Linked DNA regions of Roseateles amylovorans. Each later gene encodes a partner of the first gene's protein in a complex. Links are inferred from orthologs where the notes say so. Each region holds a gene or a part of one and is shown in the gene's direction. Other genes may lie near its edges.

What was found.
Region 2: the proteins of N4261_RS07090 (region 1) and xseA are in contact, whole or in part, in a cryo-EM structure (PDB 8TXR), measured with the Escherichia coli proteins. The link is inferred for Roseateles amylovorans from one-to-one orthologs.

Annotation. Positions count from the first base shown.
Region 1 is NZ_CP104562.2:1,631,216-1,646,646, forward strand. Bases 5,492-8,153 are described here. They hold N4261_RS07090 (exodeoxyribonuclease VII small subunit), read left to right. Parts: upstream 5,492-6,523; coding sequence 6,524-6,784; downstream 6,785-8,153. Other genes in these bases: N4261_RS07085 (aromatic ring-hydroxylating oxygenase subunit alpha), read right to left, coding at 5,492-5,882; N4261_RS07095 (polyprenyl synthetase family protein), read left to right, coding at 6,785-7,672; dxs (1-deoxy-D-xylulose-5-phosphate synthase), read left to right, coding at 7,689-8,153. In the rest of the region: N4261_RS07060 (dienelactone hydrolase family protein), read left to right, coding at 72-941; N4261_RS07065 (ZIP family metal transporter), read left to right, coding at 1,144-1,932; N4261_RS07070 (universal stress protein), read right to left, coding at 2,002-2,436; N4261_RS07075 (sulfurtransferase), read right to left, coding at 2,768-3,631; N4261_RS07080 (DMT family transporter), read right to left, coding at 3,714-4,610; more of N4261_RS07085, read right to left, coding at 4,764-5,491; more of dxs, read left to right, coding at 8,154-9,626; N4261_RS07105 (LysR family transcriptional regulator), read right to left, coding at 9,707-10,603; lysA (diaminopimelate decarboxylase), read left to right, coding at 10,829-12,091; ahpC (alkyl hydroperoxide reductase subunit C), read left to right, coding at 12,901-13,464; ahpF (alkyl hydroperoxide reductase subunit F), read left to right, coding at 13,636-15,189. UniProt on the Escherichia coli protein: Bidirectionally degrades single-stranded DNA into large acid-insoluble oligonucleotides, which are then degraded further into small acid-soluble oligonucleotides.
Region 2 is NZ_CP104562.2:2,147,837-2,163,410, forward strand. Bases 6,824-9,628 are described here. They hold xseA (exodeoxyribonuclease VII large subunit), read left to right. Parts: upstream 6,824-7,473; coding sequence 7,474-8,784; downstream 8,785-9,628. Other genes in these bases: N4261_RS09225 (MotA/TolQ/ExbB proton channel family protein), read right to left, coding at 6,824-7,145; N4261_RS09230 (hypothetical protein), read left to right, coding at 7,132-7,362; N4261_RS09240 (superoxide dismutase), read left to right, coding at 8,862-9,440; N4261_RS09245 (DUF192 domain-containing protein), read right to left, coding at 9,612-9,628. In the rest of the region: N4261_RS09180 (ExbD/TolR family protein), read left to right, coding at 1-294; N4261_RS09185 (ExbD/TolR family protein), read left to right, coding at 307-738; N4261_RS09190 (hypothetical protein), read left to right, coding at 817-2,067; N4261_RS09195 (3-hydroxyacyl-CoA dehydrogenase), read right to left, coding at 2,272-3,030; adk (adenylate kinase), read right to left, coding at 3,201-3,854; kdsB (3-deoxy-manno-octulosonate cytidylyltransferase), read right to left, coding at 4,040-4,804; N4261_RS09210 (Trm112 family protein), read right to left, coding at 4,801-5,004; lpxK (tetraacyldisaccharide 4'-kinase), read right to left, coding at 4,994-6,043; N4261_RS09220 (ExbD/TolR family protein), read right to left, coding at 6,040-6,456; more of N4261_RS09225, read right to left, coding at 6,453-6,823; more of N4261_RS09245, read right to left, coding at 9,629-10,088; N4261_RS09250 (heavy metal translocating P-type ATPase), read left to right, coding at 10,541-12,838; cbb3-type cytochrome oxidase assembly protein CcoS, read left to right, coding at 12,844-12,990; ccoN (cytochrome-c oxidase, cbb3-type subunit I), read left to right, coding at 13,068-14,522; ccoO (cytochrome-c oxidase, cbb3-type subunit II), read left to right, coding at 14,539-15,165; N4261_RS09270 (cbb3-type cytochrome oxidase subunit 3), read left to right, coding at 15,174-15,356; ccoP (cytochrome-c oxidase, cbb3-type subunit III), read left to right, coding at 15,349-15,574. UniProt on the Escherichia coli protein: Bidirectionally degrades single-stranded DNA into large acid-insoluble oligonucleotides, which are then degraded further into small acid-soluble oligonucleotides.

The DNA of each region.
Region 1 (15,431 bases):
CTGCGCTGCGGGCGTCAGGCCCGCCCCGATCCGGCCCGATCCATCGCAAGCAGCACCCAAGGAGGCATTGCATGACGAAAGCGGACTTCGACAGCCTGTTACCCGAACGCGGTTTCAACCGCCGGGCGTTTGTGGGAACCGCGGTAGGGAGCGGCTTTGCGGCCGCCGTGCTGCCGGTCAGCGCCCAGACGATCACCACCGACACCCAGGGCCTGGACGCCGGCCCGGTGAGCGTGCCGGTGGGCAACTTCAACATGCCGGCCTATGCGGCCCGGCCGGCGGGCGTGAAGCATCCGCCGGTGGTGCTGGTGATCAGCGAGATCTTCGGCGTGCATGAACACATTGCGGATGTCGCACGGCGGTTTGCCAAGGCCGGCTACTTCGCCATCGCGCCCGATCTGTTCCTGCGCCAGGGCGATGCCAAGGCCTACACCGAAATCAGCCGACTGATGGCCGAAGTGATCAGCAAGGTGCCGGATGAGCAGGTCCTGCGCGACCTGGATGCCACCGTCGCGTTTGCCAAGGCCCAGGGCGGCAACACCGCGCGGCTGGGCATCACCGGCTTCTGCTGGGGTGGTCGCATCACCTGGCTGTATTCGGCGCACAGCAACGCAGTGAAGGCCGGGGTGGCCTGGTATGGACGGCTGCAGGGGCAGTCCAACCCGAATACGCCGAAACATCCGATCGACCTGGTGGGCCAGTTGAAGGCGCCGGTGCTGGGCTTGTATGGCGGGCAGGATGGCGGCATTCCGCTGACCAGCGTCGCAGCCATGCAGGAAGCGCTCAAGCAGGGCAGCACAGCGGCCAAGGCCAGCGAATTCGTCGTCTACAAGGACGCCGGCCATGCCTTCCATGCGGACTATCGACCCAGCTTCCGCGCCGAGGATGCCAAGGACGGCTGGACGCGCTGCCAGGCCTGGTTCAAGGCCCACGGCGTTTGATCGACGGCGGCCGGCGTGACCGGCTCCCCCGGGGTCCCCGGTGCTCGCGGCGCTCCCGGCCGTCAGGGTCATCATGACCATCCGGGCGATCCGGGCGATCCGGGCGCGCCGCGCACAGCCTGGGTCAGGCGGGGGCTTGACGAGTCTGAGACAATTTCAGCATCCCTACCGGCGCACCCATTGAGGTGCGCCTTTTTTGTCCATGACCCTGTTCTACATCCTGCTCGTGACCCTGGCCGGCGGCCTGGCTTCGGTGTCCATCGCGGCGATGCTGACGGTGGGCCTGCTCAGTCGCATCGTCCACCATCTGGTGAGCCTGTCCGCGGGGGTACTGTTGTCCACAGCGCTGCTGCATGTGCTGCCGGAAGCCTTCGAGAGCGGCACCGACCCGCATTCGCTGTTCCTCACCCTGCTGGGCGGGTTGATGTTCTTCTTTCTGCTGGAGAAGGCGGAGCTGTACCGGCACACCCATCACCACCAGGGGGACGGCCATCACCACCATCACCACTTCGACCGCGAACAGGCGGGCCGAGGCGGCCTGGCGGTGCTGGTGGGCGACAGCATCCACAACTTCTGCGACGGCATCATCATTGCCGCCGCCTTTCTGGCGGACCACCACCTGGGCTGGGTCACCGCGATGGCCATCATCGCGCACGAGATTCCACAGGAGGTGGGCGACTACATCGTGCTGCTGAACGCCGGTTTCTCGCGCGGCAAGGCGCTGTTCTTCAATGCGGTGTCTGGTCTGGCGGCGGTCGCGGGCGGCTTGCTGGGCTATTTCGTGGTCGGGCCCTGGCAGTCGCTGTTCCCCTACCTGCTGGTGGCGGCGTCGAGCAGCTTCATCTATGTGGCGGTGGCTGACCTCATTCCGCAACTGCAGCGCCGGCTGCCGTGGAAGGACACCGCGCTGCAGCTGCTGTGGCTGGGCGTCGGGATCGGCTTCGTGCTGATGGTGGTCGGCGGCCAGCACGGGCACGGCCACGCACATTGAGCTGCGCGCCGGCGCGGTGATGGGTCGGAGGTGAGGACAAGGGGCGCGACAAGGCGCCCCTTGCTCTTTTCAGCGCACCACCAGCACCGGGAACTCGCAGTGGGTCAGCACCTTCTGCGTCTCGCTGCCGAGCAGCAGGGCCTGAAAGCCGCGACGGCCGTGCGAGGCCATGACCAGCAGGTCGGCATCGACACGCTTGGCGTGTTCGATGATGGCCTCCCAGGCGTGCAGCGCCTCGACGCTGTGGGCTTCGATCTCCAGCCCTTCGGCTCGTGCGGCGGCCAGTACCTGGCTCAGGCGCTCCTGGGCGATGCGTTCCTGGGCGTCGAAGAATTCCTGCGGCGGGGTGGGCTGCATTTCAGACACCGCGCTGTAGGGGAAGGGCTCTTTGACGCTGATGGCGAAGAGCTTGGCGCCGTGATGGCGGGCCAGGCGGACGGCGGTGTCCACCGCCTTGGCGGTGATGTCCGAACCGTCGGTGGGGATCAGGATGCGTTGGAACATGGCGGGCCTCCGTGTGAAGGGAAGTTCACCCCGAGGTCGCGATCGCCGCCAGCGCGGTGATGGCGAATTCAGGGTCAAGACTTGCCTGCTCAGTCTGACTCGTGCATGGTGCTCCGGTTCTGCGCGATGTCAATCCCGATCAAGCCGAGAAGGCCCCAGCGCAGCAAACCCCGTGCCTGTGGGCTGCCGGCTGTCGTTTGCGGGCCTGCATCGGGCCTCCCGCCGTCATGGCGGGGGCGGCGGGCGGAGTCGTGGCGGGGTGACCGTCACCTGTCACCGGTCACCGGTCACGCGAACAGGTCGGTGGAGGCCCTGTGATTCAGCCTTTGGCTCAGCCTTTGGCGAGCGGCAGGCGCGGCTGGGCGCTCCATTCACTCCACGAGCCGGGATACAGGCGGCTGCCGGTGAGACCCGCGTGATGCATCGCGAGCAGGTTGTGGCAGGCGGTCACGCCGGAGCCGCACTGATGGACGGTGTCTGCGCTATCAAACGAGCCCAGGACGGCGAGGAACTCCGCGCGCAGTTGGTCGGCGGGTTTGAAGCGACCTTCCGGCGTCAGGTTGCCTTTGAAGAAGCGATTGCTGGCGCCAGGAATGTGGCCGGCCTGCTTGTCCAGCGGTTCGACCTCGCCGCGGAAGCGTTCGGCGGCGCGGGCGTCGATCAGCCGCACGCGACCCAGTTGTCCGAACAGTTCCTGCGCGGACAGTGGCTGCTCCAGGGCCTCGCCGAGCGCGAAGTCGCCCTCGGGAGGCCGGGGGCTGGGCGCCGCAGAGGTGCCTGCGCCGGCTTGCTGCCAGGCGGCGAAACCGCCATCGAGCACGGCCACCGCGTCATGGCCCAGCCAGCGCAGCATCCACCAGAGCCGTGCGGCATACATGCCGTCTGCGGCGTCATAGGCGATCAGTTGCTGGCCGTGCCGCAGACCGAGCGACCTGAGCGTGGCGGCAAAGGCCTCGCGCTCCGGCAGCGGGTGACGGCCACGGAAGTGCTCACCCACCTGCTTGGGGCCGCTCAGGTCGCGATCCAGGTGCAGATAGAACGCGCCGGGCAGATGCGCCGCGGCGAAGGCCCGTTCGCCGGCGCCGGTGTCGGCGAGATCGAAGCGGACATCCACCACCAGCGGCGGCGTCGGCGACGCCATCAGCGCCTGCAGTTGATCGACGGACACAAGACTGCGGTGGACGGGATGGCTCATGGTGCGTTCAGAAGATCGGTGGATCGAAAGACCGGCGGACCGTCGGCGCCGCGATCGGCGGCCGGCGATCCCCCTTCACACATCAGGATTCGCTGACCGAATGCTGGGCATCCTTGGGCGTGCTCCGGGCGCGCAGCAGGGTGGCGCCCAGTCCGGCGACGACGATCAACACGATCCCCAGCCAGGAGGGCAGACCGAGCCGGTCGCCAAACAGCAGCACACCATACAACGCCGAGAACACGATGCCCAGGTATTGCAGTGACGCATTGACCAGCGGCTTGCCGGTGCCGTAGGCGCGGGTCATCATCAACTGAGCGCCCGTGGCCAGAAGACCGACTGCCAGCAGCAGCGCCGCGCCCTTCCAGGTATGCGCATGCCAGCCGCCGTGCGAGACCAGCGTGGTCAAGGCGCCGGCCACGACGCCGCCCATCGAGAAGTAGAAGACGATGCGATATTCCGGCTCGCCGACGCGCCCCAGCGAGGTGACCTGCAGATAGGCCATGGCGGAGAGCATGCCCGATGCCAGTCCGGCCATGGCGTGCCACATCTGCTGCTCTTCCATCGCAGGCTGCAACACCAGTCCGACGCCCAGGAAGCCCAGCAGCACGGTGACGACCAGCCGCGGATCGACCTTCGCCGCGCCCATCAGGACGGCGCCGCCAATCAGGAACAGGGCCATCCAGACCGAGGACATGTAGTTCAGCGTCATCGCGGTGGCCAGCGGCAGCTTGCTGATGGCGAAGAACCACAACGAGAGCGCGATCACGCCGGACAGGCTGCGCCAGAAATGCATCGCCGGCACGGCGGTCTTGAGCGAGAGCCCGCGCGTGCGCGTGAGCGCGAAAAGGATCAGCGTGCCGACCAGGCCGCGGTACATGACGATCTCGCCGGCGCTGTAGTAGGCCGAAGCCAGCTTCACGCAGACACCCATGGTGGCGAACAGCAAGGTCGCCAACACCATCAACAGGGATGCAGACATGCGGCCGATTCTCACCCTGAACCTCGAGCCGGGCTGTGGCGGTGAGCCGCCAAAACGAGAACGCCCTGCAAGAGCAGGGCGTTGTGCGCACCGGTGGGCGGCGGGCGTTTGGATGGGGCGCGACCGGGCGGCGTGCCGGTCGCGATCGGTGCGTCAGCGCTTCATCAGGGCGCGGTACCACTCGTGGAAGTGCTTCATGCCGTCTTCCATCGGGCTCTGGTAGGGGCCGACCTCGTTGTCGCCGCGTTCCATCAGGGCTTTGCGGCCGGCGTCCATGCGCACGGCGATTTCGTCGTCCTCGATGCAGGTTTCCATGTAGGCGGCCTGCTGCGCGTCGACGAAGTCGCGCTCGAAGGCGACGATCTCCTCGGGATAGTAGAACTCCACGATGTTGGTCGTCTTCTGCGGACCTTGCGGGAAGAGCGTGGAGATGACCAGCACGTTGGGATACCACTCCACCATGATGTGGGGGTAGTAGGTCAGCCAGATGGCACCCTGATCGGGCGCGGTGCCGCCGCCAAAGCCCAGCACCTGCTCATGCCACTTCTGATAGACCGCCGAGCCGGGCTTGCTCAGCGCCTTGTTCACGCCGACGGTCTGCACCGAATAGTCGCGGCCGAATTCCCAGGCCAGGTCGTCGCAGGTGACGAAGTGACCCAGGCCGGGGTGGAACGGGCCGACGTGGTAGTCCTCCAGATAGACCTCGATGAAGGTCTTCCAGTTGTAGTCGCACTCGTGGACGTGGATCTTGTCCAACTGATAGCCGCTGAAATCCAGGGCCGCGCGCGGACCCAGTGCGGCCAGATCGGCGGCGATGTCGCGGCCGTTGTCCTCGAACAGCAGGCCATTCCACTCGCGGACCTTGTAGCGGTTCAGGTGCAGGCAGGGGTCTTGCTTGAAGTGCGGTGCGCCGACAAGCTCGCCCTTGAGGTCGTAGGTCCAGCGATGCAGTGGGCAGACGATATTGCTGCGGGTGTTGCCGCGGCCACGCAGCATCACCGCCTGCCGATGGCGGCAGACGTTGGAGATCAGTTCGATGCCTTGGGCATGCCGCACCAGGGCGCGGCCTTCGCCTTCCTGGGGCAAGGCGTAGTAGTCGCCGACCTCGGGCAACGCCAGGGCGTGGCCGAGGTAGCGCGGACCGTGCTGGAAGATCAGTTCCTGTTCCCGGCGGAACAGGTCCTCGTCGAAGTAGGAAGAGACTGGCAGCTGAGGGTGGCTGGACGCCGTGCTGCTTTCAAGGGCGCTGAGAGGGATGCTCAGGTCGGACATGATCCAAGAGGGTCTCCAAGACACCAATGTCAACCGTGACCGGCCGCCCCCCAGATCGGGCGGGCCGGAATGATGGACGAGTAAGGAACGCGCGCAGGCCCTGTTTCAAAGGGTTCATAGCTTTTCGACTTCTAGAGCATGCGGGCGGGCAGGGGAACCGGTGATTGTACCCGGGGCAACTCTGGCGAGTCCTCTATAAGACCGTGCGGGACTGACGTATTTCGGATGCCCTCCTGTGCAGTCGCGCCAGGTCCGGGCTGACAAGTGACCGGTCGTGGGGGATCTGTGTGATGCTCGGGTGTCTGGTTCAGGCATCTGGTGGGGCCAGGGGACTCGAGCAGGTGCTTCGGAGGGTCTGTAAGAGGGCTGAAGCAGGACCTGGGGACGGGGGAGCCGCACTTCAAGGGCCTGCAGGGTGCCCGGTGTCGGGCCTGTGATCCCTCCCACGGGGTGCCGGCGCATTTCGCCCCTTTGCTCCGCTCGCCGCCCACGCTTGCCGTGCATCTTTTCCTTCCTCCGAGACAGGTCTCTCGGTTCTGGTGCGGCGGCACCGCTGTGGCGCCCCGCTCACACCCCCCCCGTAGGTCTGATTCGGGTTCGCCCTGTCCCGGTGCTTACAATCACCTTTTTCGTGTTTTGAAATGAGCAAGCCTTCCGCCAGTGCCAAAGCGGCTCCCCAGCCCGCCCAGAACCCGGAACCCGCCAGCTACGAGCAGGCGGTGGAGGAGTTGGAGCGGCTGGTCCAATCGATGGAAGCCGGTCAACTGCCGCTGGACCAGTTACTGGCCAGTTACCAGCGTGGCGCGGAACTGCTCAAGTTCTGTCGCTCCAGGCTTCAGGCCGTCGAACAACAAGTACAGGTGGTGGAAGGCGGCGACATGAGGACTTGGGGAGAAGAATAAGTGGATGCAGGCGTGTTCGAGCACTGGGTGAAACGTTCGCTGCAGGAAGTCGAGTTGGCGTTGGAGGCCTGGGTGCCCGAAGCCGCTCCGGCCGGCCTGGGCGAGGCGATGCGGTACGCGGTGCTGGGCGCCGGCAAGCGGCTGCGTCCGCTGCTGGTGCTGGCGGCGGCCGAGGCGGTGGGCGGTGAGCGCGAGGCCGCCATGCGCGCCGCCTGCGCCGTCGAACTGATTCACGCCTACTCGCTGGCGCATGACGACATGCCCTGCATGGACAACGACGTGCTGCGTCGCGGCAAGCCGACCCTGCATGTGCAGTACGGCGAGGCTCAGGCCATGCTGGCCGGCGATGCGATGCAGGCGTTGGCCTTCGATGTGTTGACGCCTGACACCGGCGTTGCCCCCGCGCTCCAGGCGCGGCTGTGCCGGCTGCTGGCGCGCGCCAGCGGTTATGACGGCATGGCCGGCGGCCAGGCGATTGACCTGGCCAGCGTCGGCAAACCGTTGGGCGAGCGCGCGCTGCGGGACATGCATCGGCGCAAGACCGGCGTGCTGCTGCAGGCCAGCGTGCTGATGGGCGCGGCGTGCGGCGACATCAGCGAGACCGCCTGGACGTCCTTGAGCGACTATGGTGCGGCGATCGGCCTGGCATTCCAGGTGGTCGACGACATCCTGGACGTCACGCAGGATTCCGAGGTCCTCGGCAAGACGGCCGGCAAGGACCAGGACAGCAACAAACCCACCTACGTCAGCGTGCTCGGCCTGGATGCCGCGCGCGCCTATGCGCTGCAGCTGCGCGACCAGGCCCACAAGGCCCTGGCCGACAGCGGATTGGCCGACACCGCCTGGCTCAGCCTGCTGGCTGACAAGGTGGTCGAACGAGACAACTGAGAAAACAGGTCCGGTCATGAGCGATCACTCTGCGACTTCCCCGTCCTTGCTTCAGGGCATCGACAGCCCGGCGGATCTGCGTCGTCTGTCGCGGGCGCAACTTCCGCAGGTCGCGGAAGAACTGCGCGCGCATGTGCTTGACAGCGTGTCCAAAACCGGCGGCCATCTGTCGTCCAATCTGGGCACGGTGGAGCTGACGCTCGCGCTGCACTATGTGTATGACACGCCGCGCGATCGGCTGGTCTGGGACGTGGGTCACCAGACCTACCCGCACAAGATCCTGACGGGCCGTCGCGATGCGATGCCCACGCTGCGGCAGCAGGGCGGCATCTCCGGCTTCCCTCGTCGCGACGAGAGCGAATACGACACCTTCGGCACCGCGCACTCCAGCACCTCCATCTCCGCCGCTCACGGCATGGCGATGGCGGCTCGGCTCAAGGGCGAGTCCCGCCGCGTGGTCGCGATCATCGGCGATGGCGCGATGACCGCCGGCATGGCGTTCGAAGCCTTGAACAATGCCGGCGTGGCCCATGGCGGCCTGCTGGGCGACGTGCTGGTGATCCTGAACGACAACGACATGTCGATCAGCCCGCCGGTGGGCGCGCTGAACAAGTACTTCACCCGGCTGATGAGCGGCAAGTTCTACGCTGCGGCCCGCGAGGGCGCGAAGTCGGTGCTGAAGAACACGCCGCTGTATGAATTTGCGCGCCGCTTCGAAGAGCACACCAAGGGCATGTTCGTGCCCGGAACGATCTTCGAGGAATTCGGCTTCAACTATGTCGGCCCGATCGACGGCCACGACCTGGATGCGCTGGTGCCCACGCTGGAGAACCTGCGCGACAAGAAGGGCCCTCAGTTTCTGCACGTGGTCACCCGCAAGGGCCAGGGCTACAAGCTGGCCGAGGCCGATCCGGTCAAGTACCACGGCCCGACACCATTCAACCCGGCCGAAGGCATCAAGCCGGCGACCGTGCCGTCCAAGAAGACCTTCACCCAGGTGTTCGGCGACTGGCTGTGCGACATGGCCGAAGCCGACCCCAAGCTCGTGGCGATCACGCCCGCGATGCGCGAGGGCTCGGGCATGGTGGAGTTTCACAAGCGCTTCCCGACGCGTTATTACGACGTGGGCATTGCCGAGCAGCATGCGGTGACCTTCGCCGCCGGCCTGGCCTGTGAAGGGCTCAAGCCGGTCGTGGCAATCTACTCCACGTTCCTGCAGCGTGGCTACGACCAACTGATCCATGACGTGGCGCTGCAGAACCTGCCGGTCTTGTTCGCGCTGGATCGTGCGGGTCTGGTCGGCGCGGACGGCGCCACCCACGCCGGCAACTACGACATCGCCTTCACCCGCTGCGTGCCCAACATGAGCGTGTTGACGCCGGCGGACGAGAACGAGTGCCGCCAAGCGCTGTACACCGGTCATCTGCACGATGGCCCGGTGACGGTGCGCTATCCGCGTGGTGCGGGTGTCGGCACCGTGATCCAGCAGGAGATGGTGGCGCTGCCCTGGGGCAAGGGCGAGATCCGTCGCCACTCGGCGCAGGCGCAGACACGCGGCCATGGGTCGCCCCGCATCGCCATCCTGGCCTTCGGGACCTTGCTCTACCCGGCGCTGAAGGCGGCTGAATCGCTGGACGCCAGCGTGGCCAACATGCGCTTCGTCAAGCCGCTGGACGTCGAGCTCGTGGCGGAACTGGCGCGCACCCATGATGCGCTGGTGACTGTCGAGGACGGCTGCGTGATGGGCGGCGCCGGCAGTGCGGTGCTGGAAAGCCTGCAGTCCCTGGGCTTGGCATTGCCGGTGTTGCAGCTGGGCCTTCCGGACACCTACGTCGAGCACGGCGAACCCGCCAAGCTGATGGCGCAGTGCGGGCTGGATGCCGCCGGCATCGAACGCTCGGTGCGTGAGCGCTTCCTCGCGGTGCCAGCACTGCGGTCGGTCGTCAACAAGTAAGCTCGTCGCGTCGCGTCGCGTCGCGTCGCGTCGCATCGCATCGCATCGCATCCGCCTGGCCTGGCCTGGCCTCGCTTCTGTCAGGCTTGGACGGCGGTGAGTGCCTGCTTCACTGCGACGATGAAGTCGTCGACCAAGGCATGTCGGGGGCGATGCAAGGGACGCAGCGCCTGGATCCGAAACGGCACCGACACCGAAAACGGCCTGATCTGAAGCTGCGGTCCGGCGCAGGCCCAGGCCGTCAGCGGGTTCACCAGCGCCACGCCCAAGCCCTGTTGCACCAACGCGCAGACCGCGATTGCGCTGTGGGTCTCTGTCTGCAATCGGCGTTGAACGCCGGCTGCCGCGAAGATGGCATCGAACTGCCGGCGATAGGGATCCTCGGCCGACAGGCTCACAAAGCGTTCCCCTTCGAAATCACGCGGTTCCAGCACCGCCTTCGCGGACAGCCGATGCCCAGCCGGGAGCACGCAGACTTCATCGAGCGCCACCAGCGTTTCGCTCTGGGTGCCCGGCACGGCGGCGCTGACTTCGCTCAAGCCGAGGTCGAAACGCTGCGCCGCCATCCATTCCTCCAGCAGCGGTGATTCCTGCGGCGTCAGTGACAGGCGGGCTTCGGGATGCCGGGTCAGCCAGCGCTGACTTGCTGCCGGAAGCAGCGCGTGCGCCAGGGCGGGTAGCGTGAGCACCTGCAGGCGCTCATCTTGCGCACGGCCCAGGGATTGGGCTCTCGCGACGACTTGATCCAGCCCGTGATAGGCCCGCTGGACCTCGTCGAACAATGCGAGCGCGCGGGACGTCGGTCGCAAGCGGCCGGCGGACCGTTCAAACAGCGCGTAGCCCAGCAAAGATTCCATCCGAGCCAGCTCCCGGCTCACGGTGGGCTGTGAGGTGAACAGCAACTGCGCGGCGCCGGTGACGCTTCCCGCCGTCATCACGGCGCGGAACACTTCTATGTGGCGATGGGTGAGGGACATGGGTCGCGCTGATCGAGCAGAAGAAGTCGAAGCTCAATCACCTGAGCCGGATCGGCACGAGCATATCAATCCTGAATGCCATCGCGAAACAAAAGCATTTGATTGAATGGCATGGAGCGACGATGCTCCAGCAGGCTTCTGCATCGGTCTCCTGCCCGTCGGATCGATGGCGCTGCGGCGTCGATGCGGATCCTTCCCCAACATGCAAGCCTGCACCCCATCACCATGCCTCAAGCCCTCAGTCCCGCCCGCGCCCAGCGACTTCTGCAACTCACGGCGCGCTACGGCACGCCACTGTGGGTGTACGACGCGGCCGTGATCCGGGAACGAATCGCCGCACTCCGGGGCTTCGACACGGTGCGGTTCGCACAGAAGGCCTGTTCCAACACCCACATCCTGCGACTGATGCGGGAGCAGGGTGTGAAGGTGGATGCGGTTTCCCGCGGTGAGATCCTGCGCGCGCTGGCAGCCGGCTACACGGTCGGCCAGGGCGATGACGCGGTGCATTCGGGCATCGTCTTCACGGCGGACCTGCTGGATCGGGAGACGTTGGAGACCGTGGTGGCGCACCGGGTACCGGTCAACGCAGGGTCTATCGACATGCTGGCGCAACTGGGCGCGGTTTCTCCGGGGCACCCGGTGTGGCTGCGGCTGAATCCCGGCTTCGGGCACGGTCACAGCAACAAGACCAACACCGGCGGCGAGCACAGCAAGCACGGCATCTGGCATGAACAGTTGCCCCAGGCGTTGCAGGCCATCCGGGAGCAAGGACTGACCTTGATCGGGCTGCACATGCACATCGGCTCGGGCGTGGATTACGGGCATCTGGCGCAAGTCAGCGGCGCCATGGTCACGCTGGTCCGGCAGGTGCAGGCGGCGGGGCATGATCTGAAGGCCATCTCCGCAGGGGGCGGGTTGTCCATTCCGTATCGCGATGGCGAGGCTGGCATCGACATCGACCACTACTTCAGCCTGTGGGATGCGGCGCGGAAGGAGGCAGAGTCCGTGATCGGCCATGCGCTGGCGCTGGAGCTGGAGCCGGGGCGCTACCTGGTGGCGGAATCGGGCGTGTTGCTGGCTGAGGTGCGGGCGGTGAAGGCCCAGGGACGGCAGCACTTCGTGCTCGTCGACGCGGGCTTCAACGAACTCATGCGGCCGGCGATGTACGGCAGCTTCCATGCCATGAGCCTGATTCCCGCGGACGGCCTTTCCCGACCCTCGCAGGCCACGGTGGTGGCCGGGCCGCTGTGCGAATCCGGCGACGTCTTCACCCAGGGCGATGGGGGTGTCGTCCTCACTCGCGACCTGCCGCAGGCCCGGGTCGGCGACCTGCTGGTCATTCACGACACCGGGGCCTATGGGGCTTCCATGTCCAGCAACTACAACAGCCGTCCGCTGATTGCCGAAGTGCTGATCGATGGTGACGAGGACCGACTGATCCGCCGCCGCCAAAGCGTCGACGATCTGCTGGCGCTCGAGCGCTTTTAAGGACTGCCTGCCGAATCTGATACGGATGACGTGGCGGGTCCCACCCGCCCATACCCATCGGCTCACCATCGAGCCCATGGAATGCCGCGCCATGGCCCGTGGGTGGCGGCGCTTGGCCGTCTCAGGTGCTCGGGGTGCCGCGTCCCATCTTCCATTTCAGACCCCACCTTCAACTTCCAGCTTCTGTCTCCCATCTCCCATTTCCCATCTTCGATCTCCGGCGATCCGTCATCCGTCATCCGACCACGGACATTTGTGATGAGTGGGAGTGGTGGCTGGGGGTTGAAGGTGCTGGATGGGGGTATATCGGATCAGGGGGACCGGGGCCCCGTTTGCGGAGGTATCAGGAATGAATTCGGCGGACGTTAGTCCGACGAAGAAGGGACACGGAGCAAACGGGGCCCCGGTCCCCCTGATCGTGCTGGGTGGTGTGGTGGCCGGGTGCCTGATCGTGCTGGGCGGTGGGGTGGCCGGGTGCCTGATCGTGCTGAGTGGTGCGGTGGCCGGGTGCTTGATCGTGCTGGTCGGTGGTGTGGCCCGTTGCCTGATCGCGCTGGTTGGCGGGATGGCTGGGTGCCTGATCGTGCGAGGTCGTGTCGTGCCTGGGGCTCTACGACTGGCGCTGGCGACGGACGGCTTGAAATCCCGCCCCGCATGATCTATCAACGTTGTCTATCGACCAAATGACAGTCGATAGTTCCGATCAATAGCCAATGGCAATAAGCCTCATTGGGGAATTCAAAGCCGCCAGTGGGGGGATGCTCCTATGATCCAACTCATCCCATCCACCCTTACAGCGAGACGAAAACATGTCCCTGATCAACACCCAAGTTCAGCCCTTCAAGACGCAAGCCTTCCACAACGGGAAGTTCATTGACGTGACTGAAGAGTCGCTGAAGGGCAAGTGGTCCGTGCTGATTTTCATGCCGGCCGCCTTCACCTTCAACTGCCCGACTGAAGTCGAAGACGCCGCTGACAACTACGCCGAGTTCCAGAAGCTGGGTGCTGAGGTCTACATTGTGACCACCGACACGCACTTCTCGCACAAGGTGTGGCACGAGACCTCGCCGGCTGTGGGCAAGGCCAAGTTCCCGCTGGTCGGCGACCCGACCCACGCCCTGACCAACGCGTTCGGCGTGCACATTCCGGAAGAAGGCCTGGCCCTGCGCGGTACCTTCGTGATCAATCCGGACGGCGTGATCAAGACCCTGGAAATCCACGACAACGCCATCGCCCGTGACGTGACCGAAACCCTGCGCAAGCTCAAGGCTGCCCAGTATGTCGCCAGCCACCCCGGTCAAGTTTGCCCGGCCAAGTGGAAGGAAGGCGAGAAGACCATCGCTCCGTCGCTGGACCTGGTCGGCAAGATCTAAATCCGTTTGACCGGTTGAGGATGTTCCTCACCCATTGCATGCCAATGCATCACCCGCGGGCCCCGTCGGCCTGCGGGTGGGAATCTGGCCGCCCTGACGTCGTTCAGTCGGATCGTCGTGATCCAGGGAGGCCGGTTCTCAAAGTCGCTTAATCTAAGAAAGGAAGTAACGATGTTGGACGACAACCTCAAGGCGCAGCTCAAGGCCTATCTGGAGCGGGTGACGCTGCCGTTCGAGATCGAGGCTTCGCTGAGTGACTCTGAGAGCTCCGCAGAGCTCAAGCAGCTGCTGCAGGACGTCGCATCGATGTCCGACAAGATCACGCTGAAGCTCGACGGCGCCGATGCCCGTCGCCCGTCCTTCAGCCTCAAGCGCACCGGCACCGAGCAGAGCCTGCGCTTCGCCGGCATCCCGCTGGGCCACGAGTTCACCTCGCTGGTGCTGGCGCTGTTGTGGACCGGTGGTCATCCGCCGAAGGTCGAGCCATCGACGATCGACCAGATCAAGGGCCTGGACGGCGACTATGCCTTCGAGGTCTACATGTCCCTGTCCTGCCACAACTGTCCGGACGTGGTGCAGGCGCTGTCGCTGATGTCGGTGCTCAATCCCCGTGTGAAGACGGTGATCATCGACGGCGCGCTGTTCCAGGACGAAGTCAACGCCCGCGAAATCATGGCGGTGCCGACGGTCTATCTGAACGGCACCGAGTTCGGCTCGGGCCGCATGACGGCTGAAGAGATCGTCGCCAAGCTCGACACCGGCGCTGCCGCCAAGGACGCCGAGAAGCTCTCCGCCAAGGAAGCGTTCGACGTGCTGGTGGTCGGCGGCGGTCCTGCCGGCGCGGCGGCGGCGGTTTATGCAGCGCGCAAGGGCATCCGCACTGGCGTCGCGGCGGAGCGTTTCGGCGGCCAGGTCAACGACACGCTGGCCATCGAGAACTACATCTCGGTGCTGTCGACCGACGGTCCGAAGTTCGCGATGGCGCTGGAGTCCCATGTGAAGGACTACGGTGTGGACGTCATGAACCTGCAGCGGGCCGATCAACTGGTGCCTGCGGCCACACCTGGCGGCCTGATCGAGATCCAGCTGGCCAACGGGGGATCGCTCAAGAGCAAGACGGTGATCCTGTCGACCGGCGCGCGCTGGCGCAATGTGAATGTGCCGGGCGAGGAAGAGTACAAGAACAAGGGCGTGGCCTATTGCCCGCACTGTGACGGTCCGCTCTTCAAGGGCAAGCGGGTGGCGGTGATCGGTGGTGGCAATTCCGGCGTGGAAGCGGCCATCGACCTGGCCGGCCTGGTGGCCCATGTGACCTTGCTGGAGTTCGGCGATCAACTGCGTGCTGATGCGGTGCTGGTCCGGAAGCTGGAAAGCCTGCCGAACGTCACCATCATCAAGCAGGCCCAGACCACCGAGTTCACCGGCGCCGGCGGCAAGCTCAACGGGTTGAACTACACCGATCGGGCTACGGGCGAAGCCAAGCGGATCGAGCTGGAAGGCGTGTTCGTGCAGATCGGTCTGGTGCCCAACACCGAGTGGTTGCGCGGTGTGGTGGAGCTGTCCAAGCACGGCGAGATCATTGTCGATGCCAAGGGTCAGACCTCGGTGCCCGGCGTGTTTGCCGCCGGTGATGCGACGACGGTGCCGTTCAAGCAGATCATCATCGCGGCCGGCGACGGCGCGAAGGCGGCACTCAGCGCCTTTGATCATCTGATCCGGAACTGAGCTCGTTTCGGTTCTGCCTGACCGATCCCGGGGACGCGCGGGCGCCTGATCCAGCCGCTGCGCGTCCCCCGGTCGAGGAACGGGGCAACCGCCCTGACCACCGCTCTGAACGCCGCTCAAAACGCCGCCTTGTGCGGCGTTTTTCATTTCCGCTTCCTTCCGACGGGGCAGGGCGCGTTCGGCGCGGCGTCGGGGGCCGACCTCGGAAGCCAGCGGCGCCCCGGTTTTCTGGGGCGCGCAGC
Region 2 (15,574 bases), 520 kb from region 1 along the record:
GGGGTGACCCTGCCGAAGGAGACCAATGCGGTCCGCGTCACCAAGCCGGAAAACATTGAAATCGCGGTGACGAAGGATGGCGACATCTATTGGGGCGTGCAGCCGATTCCGGATACGGAAGCGCTGGTGGCACGTCTGAAGAAGATCGCAGTTCTGAATCCTCAGCCGGAAGTCCACATCCGTGGCGATGAGAAATCGCGCTACGAAAACGTGGGCAAGGTGATGGTCGCGTGCCAGCGCGCGGGCATCATGTCCATCAAGTTCGTCACCGAGCCGCCGGCTCGCGGTGGCTGAAGGAGCGACACCATGGGTATGAATGTGGGAAGCTCCAACGGCAGTGACGAGCCGGAAACCATGCTGGACGTCAACACGACGCCGCTGATCGACGTGATGCTGGTGCTGCTGGTGATGTTGATCATCACCATCCCGATCCAGCTGCACTCGGTCAACCTGGACATGCCGCCGCCGAACAACAACCCGCCGCCTCAGGACCCGATCGTCCATGAGGTTGCGATTGACTTCGACGGCACCGTGTTCTGGGACGGCATCGCTGTGCCGAACCACGCCGCGCTGGAAACCAAGCTGTCGGAGGTCGTCGCGATCCCCGATCAGCCGGAAGTCCATATCAAGCCGAACAAGCTGGCCGAATACGGTTATGTGGCGTCGGTGATGGCCTCCGCGCAGCGCCTGGGCGTCAAGAAGATGGCCATGGTCGGGAACGAACAGTTCCTCAACTGATGGCTGCCTGATTTGGTGTTAGAACAGAACGCGCTGCCCGCGAGGGCGGCGCGTTTTTCTTCGTAGGAGAGCAAGCGAATGAAACTGAAACTGCTGGCTACGGCCGCTGTTGGCGCCGCGGCGCTGTTGATGGGTCAAACGCCCGAGGGCACGCTGGGCCTGATGAGCCAGTCTGCTGCGCAGGTCCGTCCGGATGTGGGCAAGCACCTCAAGGCGGCGTCCGATCTGCTGAAGGCAGGCAAGGCGGTCGAAGCCCTGGCCAAGCTCCGGGAAGCGGAAGCCGTCCCCGGTCGCAACGCCGATGAGAACGCCGCGCTGGAAGGTCTGCGCATTGCCGCCGCCTCCCGCACCGGTGATGCCGACGCCATGGTCAAGGCCTTCGATGCGCTGAACGCCGCCGGTCGCCTGCCCGCCAACCAGAAGCTGCCGATGATGGAATCCATCGCCGGCACCTATGCCCGTGCGGGCAACAACGCCAAGGCGCTGGACTGGGCGAACAAGTACTTCGCCGCCGGCGGCAACAGCGCCGCGATGAAGCAGGTGCAGACCTCCGCCCAGATGCGTTCGGGTGACGTGGGCCCGGTCCTGCGGGACACGCTGGCCGACATCGCTGCCGCCGAGAAGGCCGGCCGCGCGCCGGACAAGGAGAAGCTGGACCTGGCCTTGTGGGCTGCCAACAAGAAGGGTGATGGCGCGACCGAGTCCGCCATGGTGCAGAAGCTGCTGCACTACTACCCGACCAAGGCGCTGTGGAAGCAGGTGCTGGGCACGCTGCAGAGCAAGAAGGGCTTCTCTGCCGCTCGCTATCAGCTCGACATCCTGCGTCTGCGCCTGGCCACCGACAACATGGACGGTGCCAACGACTACATGGAACTGGCGCAGCTGGCCGGTGCCGCGGGCTATCCTGACGAAGGCAAGAAGGTCATCGACAAGGGCTTCGCCGCCGGCGTGCTCAAGCCGACCGACGACAACGGCCGTCCGAAGCGCCTGGTCGACCTGCTCGACAAGCGCATCGCCGAAGCCAAGGCCGGTCAGGCCGCCGCCGAACAGGCCGCGCGCAGCGCCCGTGAAGGCGATGACCTGGTGAAGCTGGGCCTGGCGCTGGCACATCGCGGCCAAGGTCCTGCAGGCATCAAGCTGATCGAGGAAGGCATTGCCAAGGGCAACCTGAAGCGTGCGGAAGACGCGAAGCTGTACCTCGGCATGGCGCAGTTCCTGACGGGCGACAGCGCGAAGGCGCAAGCCACCTGGCGCACGGTCAAGGGCACCGACGGTTCCGCGGACATCGCCGGCATGTGGGGCGTCTACGCCCGCAGCGCGAAGAAGTGATCGCCCTGGCGGCGGCTTTATGCCGCCGCCTCGAAGCGATCTGCTCGTGCCCTGCGGATCACACCGACGCGCTGTGAACCTGCGCTGAATCGTCGATCTGCAGTGGCATCAAGCACAAAGGCCTCCCGGCTGACGTCGGGAGGCCTTTTTCTTTGCGGCGCCGCCCTGTGGCGACGCCGTGGGACCGAGAAAACCCGGCGCCGCTTACTTCGGTGCCATGCGGATGGCGCCGTCCAGGCGGATGACCTCGCCGTTGAGCATGTCGTTGGTGATGAGCTGGTGGACCAGCTTCGCATAGTCCTCCGGACGGCCCAGACGCGAAGGGAAGGGCACGCTGGCGGCCAGCGCGTCCTGCACCTCCTGCGGCATGCCGAACAACATCGGCGTGCCGAAGATGCCGGGCGCGATGGTCATGTTGCGAATGCCGTTGCGGGCCAGATCGCGGGCCACGGGCAGGGTCATGCCCACCACGCCGCCCTTGGAGGCCGCATAGGCTGCCTGGCCCATCTGGCCATCGAATGCCGCGACCGAGGCGGTGGAGATCATCACGCCGCGTTCACCGGTCGATTCCGGCTCATTCTTGGCCATGGCTTCCGCAGCCAGTCGGATCATGTTGAAGCTGCCGATCAGGTTGACCTGGATCACCTTGGCGAAGGTCGCAAGCGAGTGCGCGCCTTCCTTGCCGACGGTCTTGGCGGCGGGCGCGATGCCGGCGCAGTTGACCAGACCCATCAGCTTGCCCAGCGCGACCGCCTTGGCGACCACGGCCTGTCCATCGGCCTCCTGGCTCACGTCGCATTTCACGAAGGCGCCACCCAGTTCCTGTGCCAGCGCTTCACCGCGCTCCACCTGCAGGTCGGCGATCACGACCTTCGCGCCCTCGCGGGCCAGCATGCGTGCCGTGCCTTCTCCCAGGCCCGAGGCGCCGCCGGTGACGATGAAAACCTTGTTGGCGATGTCCATGGCTTGTCTCCTTCCGTTGACGTTAACGTCAATTGCGAGTTGAAAAAAGAGCGACTCTGCGGTCGCCCTTATGGCGCATCAACGCGGACCCGGGGCCCGCGTGCGACACGCTGGAATCGATCGGTATGGGCGCATTGGGCTACCCGGACCGCTGCGGCTGCTTGGGCGGATCAGGCGAGCGCCGCGAGGGCGCGCGAGGTGATCTCGTCAACCGAGCCGATGCCTTCGATGCGGCGGTACTGCGGTGCCTGGGCATCGCCGCTGGCGGCCCAGTTCGAGTAGTAGTCCACCAGCGGACGGGTCTGCGACTGATAGACCTCCAGGCGCTTCTTGACGGTCTCTTCCTTGTCGTCGTCGCGCTGGATCAGATCTTCACCGGTCACATCGTCCTTGCCTTCGACCTTGGGCGGATTGAACTTGGTGTGATAGCTGCGGCCCGAGCCCGGATGCACGCGGCGGCCGCTCATGCGCTCGACGATGGCTTCGTCAGGCACGGCGATCTCCAGCACGTAGTCCAGCTTCACGCCGGCGCTCTTCATCGCATCGGCTTGTGGGATGGTGCGCGGGAAGCCGTCGAACAGGAAACCCTTGGCGCAGTCCGGTTGGGTGATGCGTTCCTTGACCAGGCCGATGATGATGTCGTCGCTCACCAGGCCGCCGGCATCCATCACCTTCTTGGCCGCGAGGCCCATTTCGGTGCCTGCCTTGACGGCGGCGCGCAGCATGTCGCCGGTCGAAATTTGGGGAATGCCGAACTGTTGGCAGATGAAGGCCGCCTGGGTGCCTTTACCGGCGCCAGGGGCGCCCAGAAGAATCAGTCGCATGGGTCTCCTCGATACAGGGAGAGGGCTCGTCGTCTGCGGACGCGCCCTCGAAAACTGCGGGCGAGAATAGCATGCGCCAGCCTTCGCCCCGCTGACGCGGCAAGGGAATGAACCCGTCTGTAACCCTCGCGGGCTACTCGCCGCGAGAGACTGTCATCGACCGGATGCCGCTTGGAATCGGATGATCAGCCCGCCGCACCTTCCATCAGGCTGCGCACGCGTGCCAGGTCTTCAGGGGTGTCCACGCCGGGGCCGGGGCGCTCCGGGCTGACATGCACCGCGATGCGCTCGCCGTGCCACAGCACCCGCAACTGCTCCAGCGCCTCGATCTGCTCGAGGGGGCTGACGCTGAGCGTGGGGAAGCGGCGCAGAAAACCGGCGCGGTAGGCATACAGCCCCACATGCCGCAGCACCGCGGACGGCTTGATGCGAGCGCCGCCGCCGGGAGCGTCGCGCCACCAGGGAATCGGTGCGCGGGAGAAGTACAGCGCCAGACCTTGCGCATCCGTCACCAGCTTCACGACGTTCGGGTTCGCGAACTCTTCGTCGCTGTCGATCTCGTGGGCGACCGTGGCCATCTGGCACTGCGGACGCGCCGTCAGCAGGTCCGCGCAGGCGCGGATCATGCCCGGCGCGATCAGGGGCTCATCGCCCTGCACATTCACCACCACCGCGTCATCGGGCAGGGAGAGCAGCTCGCAGGCCTCCGCCAACCGATCGCTGCCGCTGGCATGGTCCGCACGCGTCATCACGGCGCGCACGCCGTGCGCTTCGCAGGCGCGCCGAACTTCCTCGGCATCGGTCGCGACGACCACCTGCTCGGCACCCGCCAGCGCGGCGCGACGGGCGACCTGCACGATCATCGGCGCACCGGCGATGTCTGCCAGCGGCTTGTTCGGCAGCCGCGTCGAGGCCAGGCGCGCCGGCACGATGATGTGAAAGGCGGTCACGCCTGTTCGCCTTCGGTATCCAGCGAGCGGGCTTCGGTGGCCAGCATCACGGGGATGCCGTCCCGGACCGGGAAGGCCAGGCGGTCCGCGGGACACACCAGTTCACGGGCGGGCAGGGCGCTGTCGGGGCCGTGTCGGCGGTCTTCCAGCGGGCCCTTGCAGACGGGGCACACCAGCATCTCGATGAGTCTATGGTCCATGGTCGGGCAGCAGTCGCCCCAGCTCTCGCTGAAGCGCTTCCTCAAAAGCAGGTTCGGGGCGGAAGTCTAGCGCCACCACCCAGATCCGGCAGCCTTGCAGCGGCTCGGGACGGAGCTTGATGGCGTCCTTCTCGGTGATGACGACCTCATCGGTGCGGGCCCAGGGCAGGGGGTCCAGCGACGCGTGATCGGGCAGGGGCAGCGCGCGAAAGCTCAATCCCTGATCGCCCAGCATGTCGAAAAATCGTTGCGGTCGGGCCAGACCGGCGGCAGCAATCAGGGGTTTGTTGCGCAGCGCATGCAGGCGTTCCAGCCGCGCCGGTTCGCCGCGCCACCAATCCGCCAACCCCACCGCACCGGCCAACTGGCGTGTGCCGACGAAGCCTGGCAGCGCGGTGCTGGGGCGGCCGGTGCTGTAGAGCACCAGCTGGTGGGCGGTGCTGCCGGGTGTGGGCGGAAGGTCGCGCGATTGGCGCAGCGGGCCGGCGGGCAGCAGTTGCCCGTTGCCCAGGCCACGCTCGTCGAACACCAGGATGCTGAGCTGACGCGGCAGGCGCCAGTGCTGCAGGCCGTCGTCCGAGACCAGCACCTGAAGCGCTGGATGGGCCGCCAGCAGCGCCCGCGCCGCGGCAACGCGGTCCCGACCCACCGCGACCGGCACCCGACCGCGTTGGGCGATCAGCAAAGGTTCATCACCGACGTCTTCGGCGCGGTCGCCGTCCTGGATGAGGCGCACCTCGCGGTCATCCGCGCGGCCATAGCCTCGGGAGATGACGCCGGCGCGCACGCCCAGGCGGGCCAGTGACTCCAGCAGTGACAGGGTGGTGGGGGTCTTGCCGGCGCCGCCGACGACCCAGTTGCCAACCACGATCACCGGGACCGGCAGCGAAGCGGTCCGTTTGAGTCTCAGTCGATAGAGCAGGCTGCGGAGCTTCAGCACGCCGCCGTGCAGCAGCGAGAGCGGACGCAGCGCCCGAGCCAGACGGTCGTCGTCTCGCCAGGCGCGCTGCAGCCGCTCTTCGAGTGCCCCCCGGCTCATTCCCGGGGTTTATTGGCAGCGAAGGTCAGCCGCGGCAGGTTGGCGCGGCGCGCCGCATCCATCACGTTCACCACCGCCTGGTGCGGCGTGGCCGCATCGGCGGAAATGATCACGATGGGGTCGGGCCGACCTTGCGCAGCCTGTTGCAGGGCCGTGGTGAGCAGGTCGACGCTGCGACCCTCCACGGCCTGGTGGTCGATCGCGTAGCGGCCGTCCGCGGCGATCGCCACGATGATCTCCGCCGGGCGGTCCTTCATCGTCTGCGAATCGGCGGTGGGCAGCGTCACCTGAAGTTCAGTGAACTTCGAATAGGTGGTCGACAGCATCAGGAAGATCAGGACCACCAGCAACACGTCGATGAACGGGATCAGGTTGATCTCCGGCTCCTCGTTGTGACGACGGCGGAACTTCATTTGGCCGCTGCCTTCGTCGGCTTGGCCGGCGCCACGGGCGGCGTCACCGGTTGGCTGCTGCCTGAGGCCTGGGCCAGCGCGCGGTTGCTCAGATGGGTCAGCAGCCGTTCGCTGGCCTGTTCCATGTCGATGACATAGGACTCCACCTTGCCGCGGAAGAAGCGGTAGAACATCAGCGCCGGGATGGCCACGATCAGGCCGAAGGCGGTGTTGTAGAGCGCGATCGAGATCCCGTGCGCCAGCAGGGCCGGGTTGTTGCCGGTCGGGCTCTGGCTGCCGAAGATCTCGATCATGCCCACCACGGTGCCCAGCAGACCCAGCAGCGGCGCGGCCGCGGCGATGGTGCCCAGCGCGTTCAGGTAGCGTTCCATCTGATGGATCGCGTGGCGGCCAGACAGCTCGAAGACCTGGCGCAGGCGGGGTTCGCCGCCACGCGGGTCCGCCTGCGAGGCGCGCAGGCCCGAAGCCAGCACCTGACCGAGCAAGGAGTTTTCAGCCAGCTTGCTGACAACGTCTTGGCTGGGGATCTGAAACTGGGTGACGCCCAGCACTTCCTCAATCAGGCTGGGCGGCGCCACGCGGCTGGCGCGCAGGCTGACAAAGCGCTCGATGATCAGGGCCAGAGCCACCACGGAACACAGCAGCAGCGGCCAGATCGGCCAGCCGGCGGCTTGTATGATCGAAAACAAGGCATTCCCTCCGTTCGGGCATCTTGAGGCCCGGCGCGCATTATGGCGCCACGCGGCGTTCCCGCAGACCACCGGATCACCTCCTCACAAGCCCTTACAAACATCCACCGATCCTGTGGATAACTTTGTGGAAAAGCGCGTGAGCAATGGCGCCAAGGCCGATTTCTACGGGGTACGAATTGGCTTGCCACAAAAAACAGCAGAAAAAATCCATTGAAAAACAAGCGCTTATCGTTATGTGACGGCCGCATGACGGGCAACATGGCCCGCGGGAACAGTATTGGCGCGGCTGTGGAGTTCCTGACCCGCGCCACGCCTGGGTTTGCACATGATTGACGGCTCGAAACCCGCATCAGCACGGATGGTCTGGGGGGTCGGTGCCCTGTTGACGGCACTTTCCGACGCGTTGCAGGCGCGATTCCCGGTGCTGACGGTGCAAGGCGAGCTCTCCGGGTTCACGCGCGCGACCAGCGGCCACTGTTACTTCAGCCTGAAGGATGCGGACGGCCAGGCGGCCATGATCCGCTGCGCCATGTTCCGCCGGGCCGCCAGCCTGGTCGATTTCTCGCCACGCGACGGTCAGAGCGTGGAGATTCGCGGACGCGTGGCGCTGTATGAGCCACGCGGCGAGCTCCAGTTCGTCGTCGAGGCCATGCGCCGATCCGGCGAGGGCGCGCTCTATGAGCAGTTCCTCCGCCTGAAGGCCCGGCTGGAAGCGCAAGGCCTGTTCGATCCGGACCGCAAACGCGTGCCGCCCACCTTCGCCCGGCGCATCGGCGTGATCACCTCCACCGGCGGCGCCGCCCTGCATGACGTGCTCACTGCACTCGCGCGCCGCGCGCCGCATGCGCAGGTGTTCATCTATCCCAGCCTGGTCCAGGGGGCGGAAGCGCCTGCGGCCCTGGTCCGTGCCTTGAATCTGGCCAATGACCGGGCCGATGCGGAAGTGCTGCTGCTGGTGCGAGGGGGAGGCTCGCTGGAAGACCTGTGGGCCTTCAACGATGAGCGGGTGGTCCAGACGATTGCGGAATCACCGCTGCCGGTGATCTGCGGTGTCGGCCATGAGACCGATGTGACGTTGGCCGATCTCGCCGCCGACCTGCGCGCACCCACGCCGACCGCCGCCGCCGAACTGGCCACCGTCTCCCGTCAGCAATGCCTGGAGACCCTGGCCGCGCTGGAGCGGCAACTGCATCGGCGGCTGGAACAGAGGCTGGACGGTGTGGCCCAGCGGCTGGACCGCCTGGCGCTGCGGCTGGCCCGCCCGGGTGATGCGCTGGCGCGTCAGCGTCGGCGTCTGGACCTGCTGTCGCAGCGCGCGGGCCAGGTCGTGCCGCGGCGAATCGCGATGCAAGGGCAGCGGCTGGACCATCTGGCGCAGCGGCTGGCGCGTGCCTTGCCCCAATCGCTGCAGCGGGGCGGGCATCGGCTGGAATCGCTGGGCGCCCGGTTGCAGGCGCTGGACCCCCGTCAAGTGCTGGCGCGCGGTTACGCTTGGCTGGACGATGGTCAGGGTCATGCGCTGGCATCGATCCAGCAACTCAGCGAGGGTCAGGACTTGCGCGCCGTGCTGGCCGACGGCGAAGCCCAATTGCGCGTCCAGCGGGTGCACGCCCTCCAGGCCGATGACCTTCCTTAATCCCCTTCGATCGGGCGCCCAGGCAAGCTGCCTACAATCGCCGCGATCTTTGTCCAAACTCAATAGAGGAGTGCCTCATGGAACATATTCTTCCCGACCTGCCCTATGACAAGGGCGCGCTGGCGCCGCACATCAGCGCCGAGACGCTGGAGTACCACCACGGCAAGCACCACAAGGCTTACGTGGACAACCTGAACAACCTCCAGAAGGGCACCGAGTTCGAGAGCAAGACGCTCGAAGAGATCGTCAAGACTTCCAGCGGCGGCATCTACAACAATGCGGCCCAGATCTGGAACCACACCTTCTTCTGGAGCTGCCTGAAGCCCAATGGCGGTGGCGCACCGAGCGGCCCGCTGGCGGACGCCATCAACGCCAAGTGGGGCAGCTACGACGCCTTCAAGGAAGCCTTCCAGAAGAGCGCCGTCGGCAACTTCGGTTCCGCCTGGACCTGGCTGGTGAAGAAGGCCGACGGTTCGGTCGACATCGTCAACATGGGCGCCGCCGGCACCCCGCTGACGACCGGCGACAAGCCGCTGCTGACCATCGACGTGTGGGAGCATGCCTACTACATCGACTACCGCAATGCCCGCCCGAAGTTCGTCGAGACCTTCTTGAAGAGCCTAGTGAACTGGGAGTTCGCGCAAGCGAACTTCTGATCGGGATCACGACCCGCGACGGCGCCTGAGGCGTCTGACGCGGGTGCGTGCCAACCCTGAATGAACAACGGCCCGGATGATCCGGGCCGTTTCTGTTTGTGGAGGCCAATCGGCCCTGAAAAGTGAGGCAATTGGGCGTCAGCATCCATTCACTGCGATGACTGCCGTCAATTATTTCGGCCAGGGGCCGCCGCGAAGTTTGGTGCCTGCCTTCAGGGCGCGTTTGGAGAACCAGCCTTGGTTCATTTCCAGCACATAACGCACCGGTTTGGCCGAGCAGTGCGAGGCCTCGGACAAGGCCTGCATCTCATCGATATTGACGATGCTGCCGTCATCGCCGACAAAAGCGATGGACAGCGGAATCAGGGTGTTCTTCATCCAGAAGCATTGAACGCCGGCCTGCTCGAACACAAACAGCATGCCGGCATTGGCTGGCATTTCCTTTCGATTCATCAGACCGATGGCGCGTTGCTCTTCGGTGCGTGCCACTTCGGCGTGAATCAGATGCATGCCGGCGCCCAACTCCACGACCGGCAGGCCTTTCTGGGGTCCCTGTTGCGCATGTGCAACTGGCAGGATCGAACCAAAAACAAGGCTCAGGGAAGCGATTGCGAACTTGATATTGACCATGTTCAAACCTTTGGACATGTCGCATTATTACCGGCATGCCGCCGCCCATTGCCTGCGCTGATCGTGAAGAAACGTGCAGCCCACTTGCCCTCCGCCTGCGGGGCAGTGCTGCAGAGGAAACCACTGGCCTGAACACCGAAAACGCGGCAAGGGCGCGGCGCACGGCGGAGGAGATGGACTTGGTGAATCCGGCCATGGATGCGGGAAATTCGCTGGGTCCGGTGCCTGGATTGAGTGAGGCGGATGGCACAGCGATTGCCCGGTCCGTTTCCATGGCGTCGGCGCAGGCCGCGCCAACCCCTTTTCCGTCGCTCTCCAGCTTCACGGATTGGATCTCGGTGGAGTCCCCCGAGCATCCGGATTCCGTCGCGCGATTGGCTTCATCCAGCCCCCCAGTTCCAGGCGCTGCATCATCGCCAGCGTCGACCGCCTCGCCTCTGGGCGCCGTGCCCCCCACCACCTCGCCCCCCTTGGCCCGTTCCCGACTGCGCCTGTCCGGCATGCACTGTGCGGGCTGTGCCGGTTTGATTGAATCGCTCCTGGACGTGCAGCCTGGCGTCGTGCGGGCCCAGGTCGGCGCCGCGACCCAGCGGCTGACCCTGGACTGGTGGCCGCACCAGACCCGACTGAGCGACCTGCGCCAGGTGCTTCAGTCCGCCGGTTATGACCTGGCCCCCGATGTCCCTGACTCGGCGCAGGACCTGCGGCGCAGGGAGCACCGACAGGCGCTGTGGCGCCTGTTCGTGGCGGGCTTCCTGATGATGCAGGTGATGATGCTGGCCTGGCCGACCTACATCGCCGAGCCCGGCGAGATGACGGCCGACGTCAGCGCCTTGCTGCGCTGGGGCCAGTGGGTGATGACCTTGCCGGTGATGCTGCTGGCCGCCGGTCCGTTCTTCCGCGCGGCCTGGGTGCAGGTGCGAAGTGGTCGTGTAGGCATGGATGTGCCGGTGGCGCTCGGCCTGGCGGTGGCCTTCGTGGCGGGAACCGGCGCCACGCTGGACCCCGGCGGTGCCTTCGGACACGAGGTCTATTTCGATTCGATCACGATGTTCGTCTGCTTCCTGTTAGGCGCCCGCTACCTGGAGTTGCGGTCCCGCCATCGGGCGGCGCTCGCGCTGGAGCAGGCGGTGGATGTGCTGCCGGACCAGGTCGAGCGCTGTCTGCCCAACGGCGACGGCGAGTGGGTGAGCATCGATGATCTGACGGTCGGTGATCGGATCCGCGTCGCCGCCGGACAACGCATCCCGACCGACGCGGTCATCGAGGTCGGCAGCAGCGACACCGATGAATCCTTGCTGACGGGCGAGTCGCACCCGGTTCACAAGGTCATCGGCGATTCGGTGCTGGCGGGCAGCCTCAACCTCACCGGGGCGATGCGGTTGCGGATCACGTCGCTCGGGGCGGACACCCGGCTGGCCGGCATTCAGCGCCTGATGCGCGAGGCCTTCCTGGAGCGGCCCGGCATGCTGCGGCTGTCCGACCGTGTGGCCGGCGGTTTTCTGTGGGTGGTTCTGCTGCTGGCCGCGGGCGCGGCCGGGGTCTGGCAGTTCATTGATCCGTCACGTGCGCTGGCCGTGAGCGTGTCGGTGCTGATCGTGACCTGTCCCTGCGCGTTGTCGCTCGCAGCGCCTGCGGCCTGGGTCGCTGCCGCCGGCCGCTTGGCGCGACGCGGTTTCTTGTTGTCCCGACTGGATGCGATCGAGAGCCTGGCGCGGGTGAATCAGGTGGTGATGGACAAAACCGGCACCCTGACCGATGCAGCGCCGGCGCTCGGCGCGCAATGGCCGACCACCATGGACCCCGCAGCACGAGAGGTGGCGCTGGCCATGGCGAGGGCGTCGCACCATCCCTTGTCCAAAGCGCTGGTTCGCTCCCAGTCGTCTGCGCTGCCGTCACCCCCATCCGGAGTGCCAGACCGAGCGCTGGCTGCCGGCGTTGACCCATCGATCCTGACGCACTCACCGCATCGGCTCGACGCACCGAACGGTCCTCTGGTCGACGTGGGGTCAGGTGATGTTCTCGCCGCGCGTGCGAACCCGGGCGATCGGTCGATCGACCTTCTCGACATCCAGGAGCATCCCGGCCTCGGTCTGGAGGCGCGGGATCGCGCCGGCCAGCGGTGGCGGCTGGGCTCGGCAGCCTGGGCGTCATCCGCCGGACAGGCCCCGTCGATGCTGCCGGACGCGCAGTTGGTGTTGGGCTGCGATGGCCGGGTCGTGGCGGCCTGGCGCTTCCAGGAACAACTGCGCGATGCCGCAGTGGCCTCGGTGCAGGCCTGGCGCGACCTGGGCTTGTCGGTGACGCTGCTCTCTGGTGACCGTGCGGACCGGGTCGAATCGATGGCCCGTCAGGCGGGCATCACCCAGTGGCAAGGCGGCGCCAGTCCCGAAGACAAACTGGCCTGTGTGACGCATTTGCAACAGCACGGGGGCCAGGTCTTGATGCTTGGCGACGGGATCAACGATGCGCCGGTGCTTGCCCGCGCGCAGGTCTCGGTGGCGATGGGGCAGGGGGCCGACCTGGCCAAGTCGCGCGCCGACGCGCTGCTGGTGGGCAACCGGTTGGACGCCGTCACTCAGGCGTTGCGGCTGGCGCATCGGACCCGCGCTGTCGTGCGGCAGAACCTGGCGTGGTCCGCCCTCTACAACGCGATCTGCGTGCCGCTGGCACTCATGGGATGGCTGCCGCCCTGGGCGGCCGGGCTCGGCATGGCGCTGAGCTCGCTGTTCGTCGTGGCCAATGCGGCCCGTCTGGGGCGGGGCTGAATCGAATGGACATCCTGTACTTACTCATTCCGCTGTCCGTGGTGCTGGTGATTCTCATCCTGGGCGTATTTGGATGGGCGCTGCATTCCGGGCAGTTGGAGTCGCTCGACCGGGAAGGTCAGCGAATCCTCGAGGACGACTCTCAAGCTTGATGGCCGTCAAGGCTGTTTGGGAGTGGCTGCCAAAGAATTGCTGCCATGCAGCGAATCAGCGTTAATAAGGAGCTCCGATGAGTAGGGTTTCGAGTCCGAATGCAGAGGGCGTTCGGCCGCCCAGCTATGACGACGGGGTCGTCCGTGCCTTTGCCTTGGCCGCCGTGCTCTGGGGCGTGGTGGGCATGTTGGTGGGCGTCATCATTGCGGCCCAGATCACCTGGCCGCAACTCAACATGGACATTGCGTGGCTGAGCTACGGTCGCTTGCGACCGTTGCACACCAACGCGGTGATCTTCGCCTTCGGCGGTTGTACCTTGATGGCCACGGCTTTCCATGTCGTGCAGCGCACCGGCCAGACCCGGCTGTTTGCGCCGGGCCTGGCGTGGTTCACCTTCTGGGGTTGGCAGCTCGTCATCGTGCTGGCCGCGATCACCCTGCCGCTGGGCCTGACCAGCGGCAAGGAGTATGCCGAGCTGGAATGGCCGATCGACATCCTGATCGCCCTGGTCTGGGTGTCCTATGCGGTGGTGTTCTTCGGCACCGTCGGCATCCGCAAGGTGCGTCACATCTATGTGGCCAACTGGTTCTTCGGTGCCTTCATCATTGCGGTGGCCCTGCTGCACATCGTCAACAGTGCGGCGATTCCGGTCAGCCTGACCAAGAGCTACTCCGCCTACGCCGGCGTGCAGGACGCCATGGTGCAGTGGTGGTATGGCCATAACGCGGTGGGCTTCTTCCTGACTGCCGGCTTCCTGGGCATGATGTATTACTACATCCCCAAGCAGGCCAATCGGCCGGTCTACAGCTACCGGCTGTCGATCGTCCACTTCTGGGCGCTGATCTTCACCTACATGTGGGCCGGTCCCCACCACCTGCACTACACGGCGCTGCCGGACTGGGCGCAGAGCGTGGGCATGCTGTTCTCGCTGGTGCTGCTGGCGCCGAGCTGGGGCGGGATGATCAACGGCATCATGACCTTGAGCGGTGCGTGGCACAAACTGCGTGACGACCCGATCCTGAAGTTCCTGATCGTGGCCCTGTCGTTCTACGGCATGTCGACCTTCGAGGGTCCGATGATGTCGATCAAGACGGTCAATGCGCTCTCGCATTACACCGACTGGACCATCGGCCATGTGCACAGCGGCGCGCTGGGTTGGGTCGGATTGATCTCGATGGGATCGCTCTACCACCTGATCCCGCGCATGTATGGCCGCACCGAGATGTATTCCAAGCGGGCCATCGAGCTGCACTTCTGGATCGCCACGCTCGGCATCGTGCTCTACATCGCCGCGATGTGGATCGCCGGGGTGATGCAGGGTCTGATGTGGCGCGCGGTGAATCCGGACGGCACGCTGGTCTACACCTTCGTGGAAAGCGTCAAGGCGACCTATCCGTTCTATGTGATCCGTCTGCTCGGCGGTCTGTTGTACCTGGGCGGCATGTGCCTGATGGCCTGGAACGTGGTGATGACGGCGCGCGTCGGCGTGGCGCGTCCGCAGCCGATTCCCACCGTGCTGGCCGCGGCCTGACAAGAAGGAGAACCCCATGGCAACTTCCCATGCCAAACCCGCGGGTCACGAGCGCATCGAGACCAGCAACTTCCTGATGATCGTGCTGGTGCTGCTGACGGTGCTGGTCGGTGGTGCGGTCGAGATCGTGCCGCTGTTCTTCCAGCGCTCCACCACCCAACCGGTGGAAGGGCTGCAGCCCTACACCCCGCTGCAGCTGGCCGGACGTGACGTCTACATCCGGGAGGGCTGCTACAACTGCCACTCCCAGATGATCCGGCCGCTGCGGGCCGAGACGCTGCGCTACGGCCACTACTCGGTCGCTGGCGAATTCGTCTACGACCATCCTTTCCAGTGGGGCAGCAAGCGCACCGGGCCGGACCTGGCACGCGTGGGCGGCAAGTACAGCGATGAGTGGCATCGCCTGCACCTGATCAACCCGCGTGACCTGGTGCCCGAATCCAACATGCCCGCCTACCCCTGGCTGGCCGCCGGCAAGGTTGATGAAACCGAGCTCGCGCCCAAGATGCGTGCCCTGCGCACGGTGGGCGTCCCCTACACCGACGCTCAGATCGATCAGGCCGCCTCTGAGGTGAAAGGCAAGACCGAGCTCGAAGCGGTCATTGCCTACCTGCAGGTGCTGGGCACCGCGCTCAAGAAGTGAGGGACCCCATGAACATGGATCTTCTGGATCTCAACACGATTCGCGCGGCGGTCACGCTGGTGTCGATGGTGGTGTTTCTGGCGATCGTCGGCTGGGCCTATGCCAGGCGCAATCGCCAACATTTCGAAGAATTGGGCTCGCTCGCCTTGATGGGCGAGGAGCCGGACGCACGAGGAGGTCGCGATGAGTGATTTCGTGTCGAACGGCTGGTCGCTGTTCGTCGCCGCCACCACGGTCCTGGGGCTGTTGCTGTGTCTGGTGCTGCTGATCATTGCCAGTCGCCGCAAGCCGATGGCCGATGACAACAGTACCGGCCATGTGTGGGACGAGGACCTGAAGGAGCTGAACAACCCGCTGCCGCGTTGGTGGATGGGCCTGTTCGTTCTGACGGTGGTTTTTGCCGGCGGTT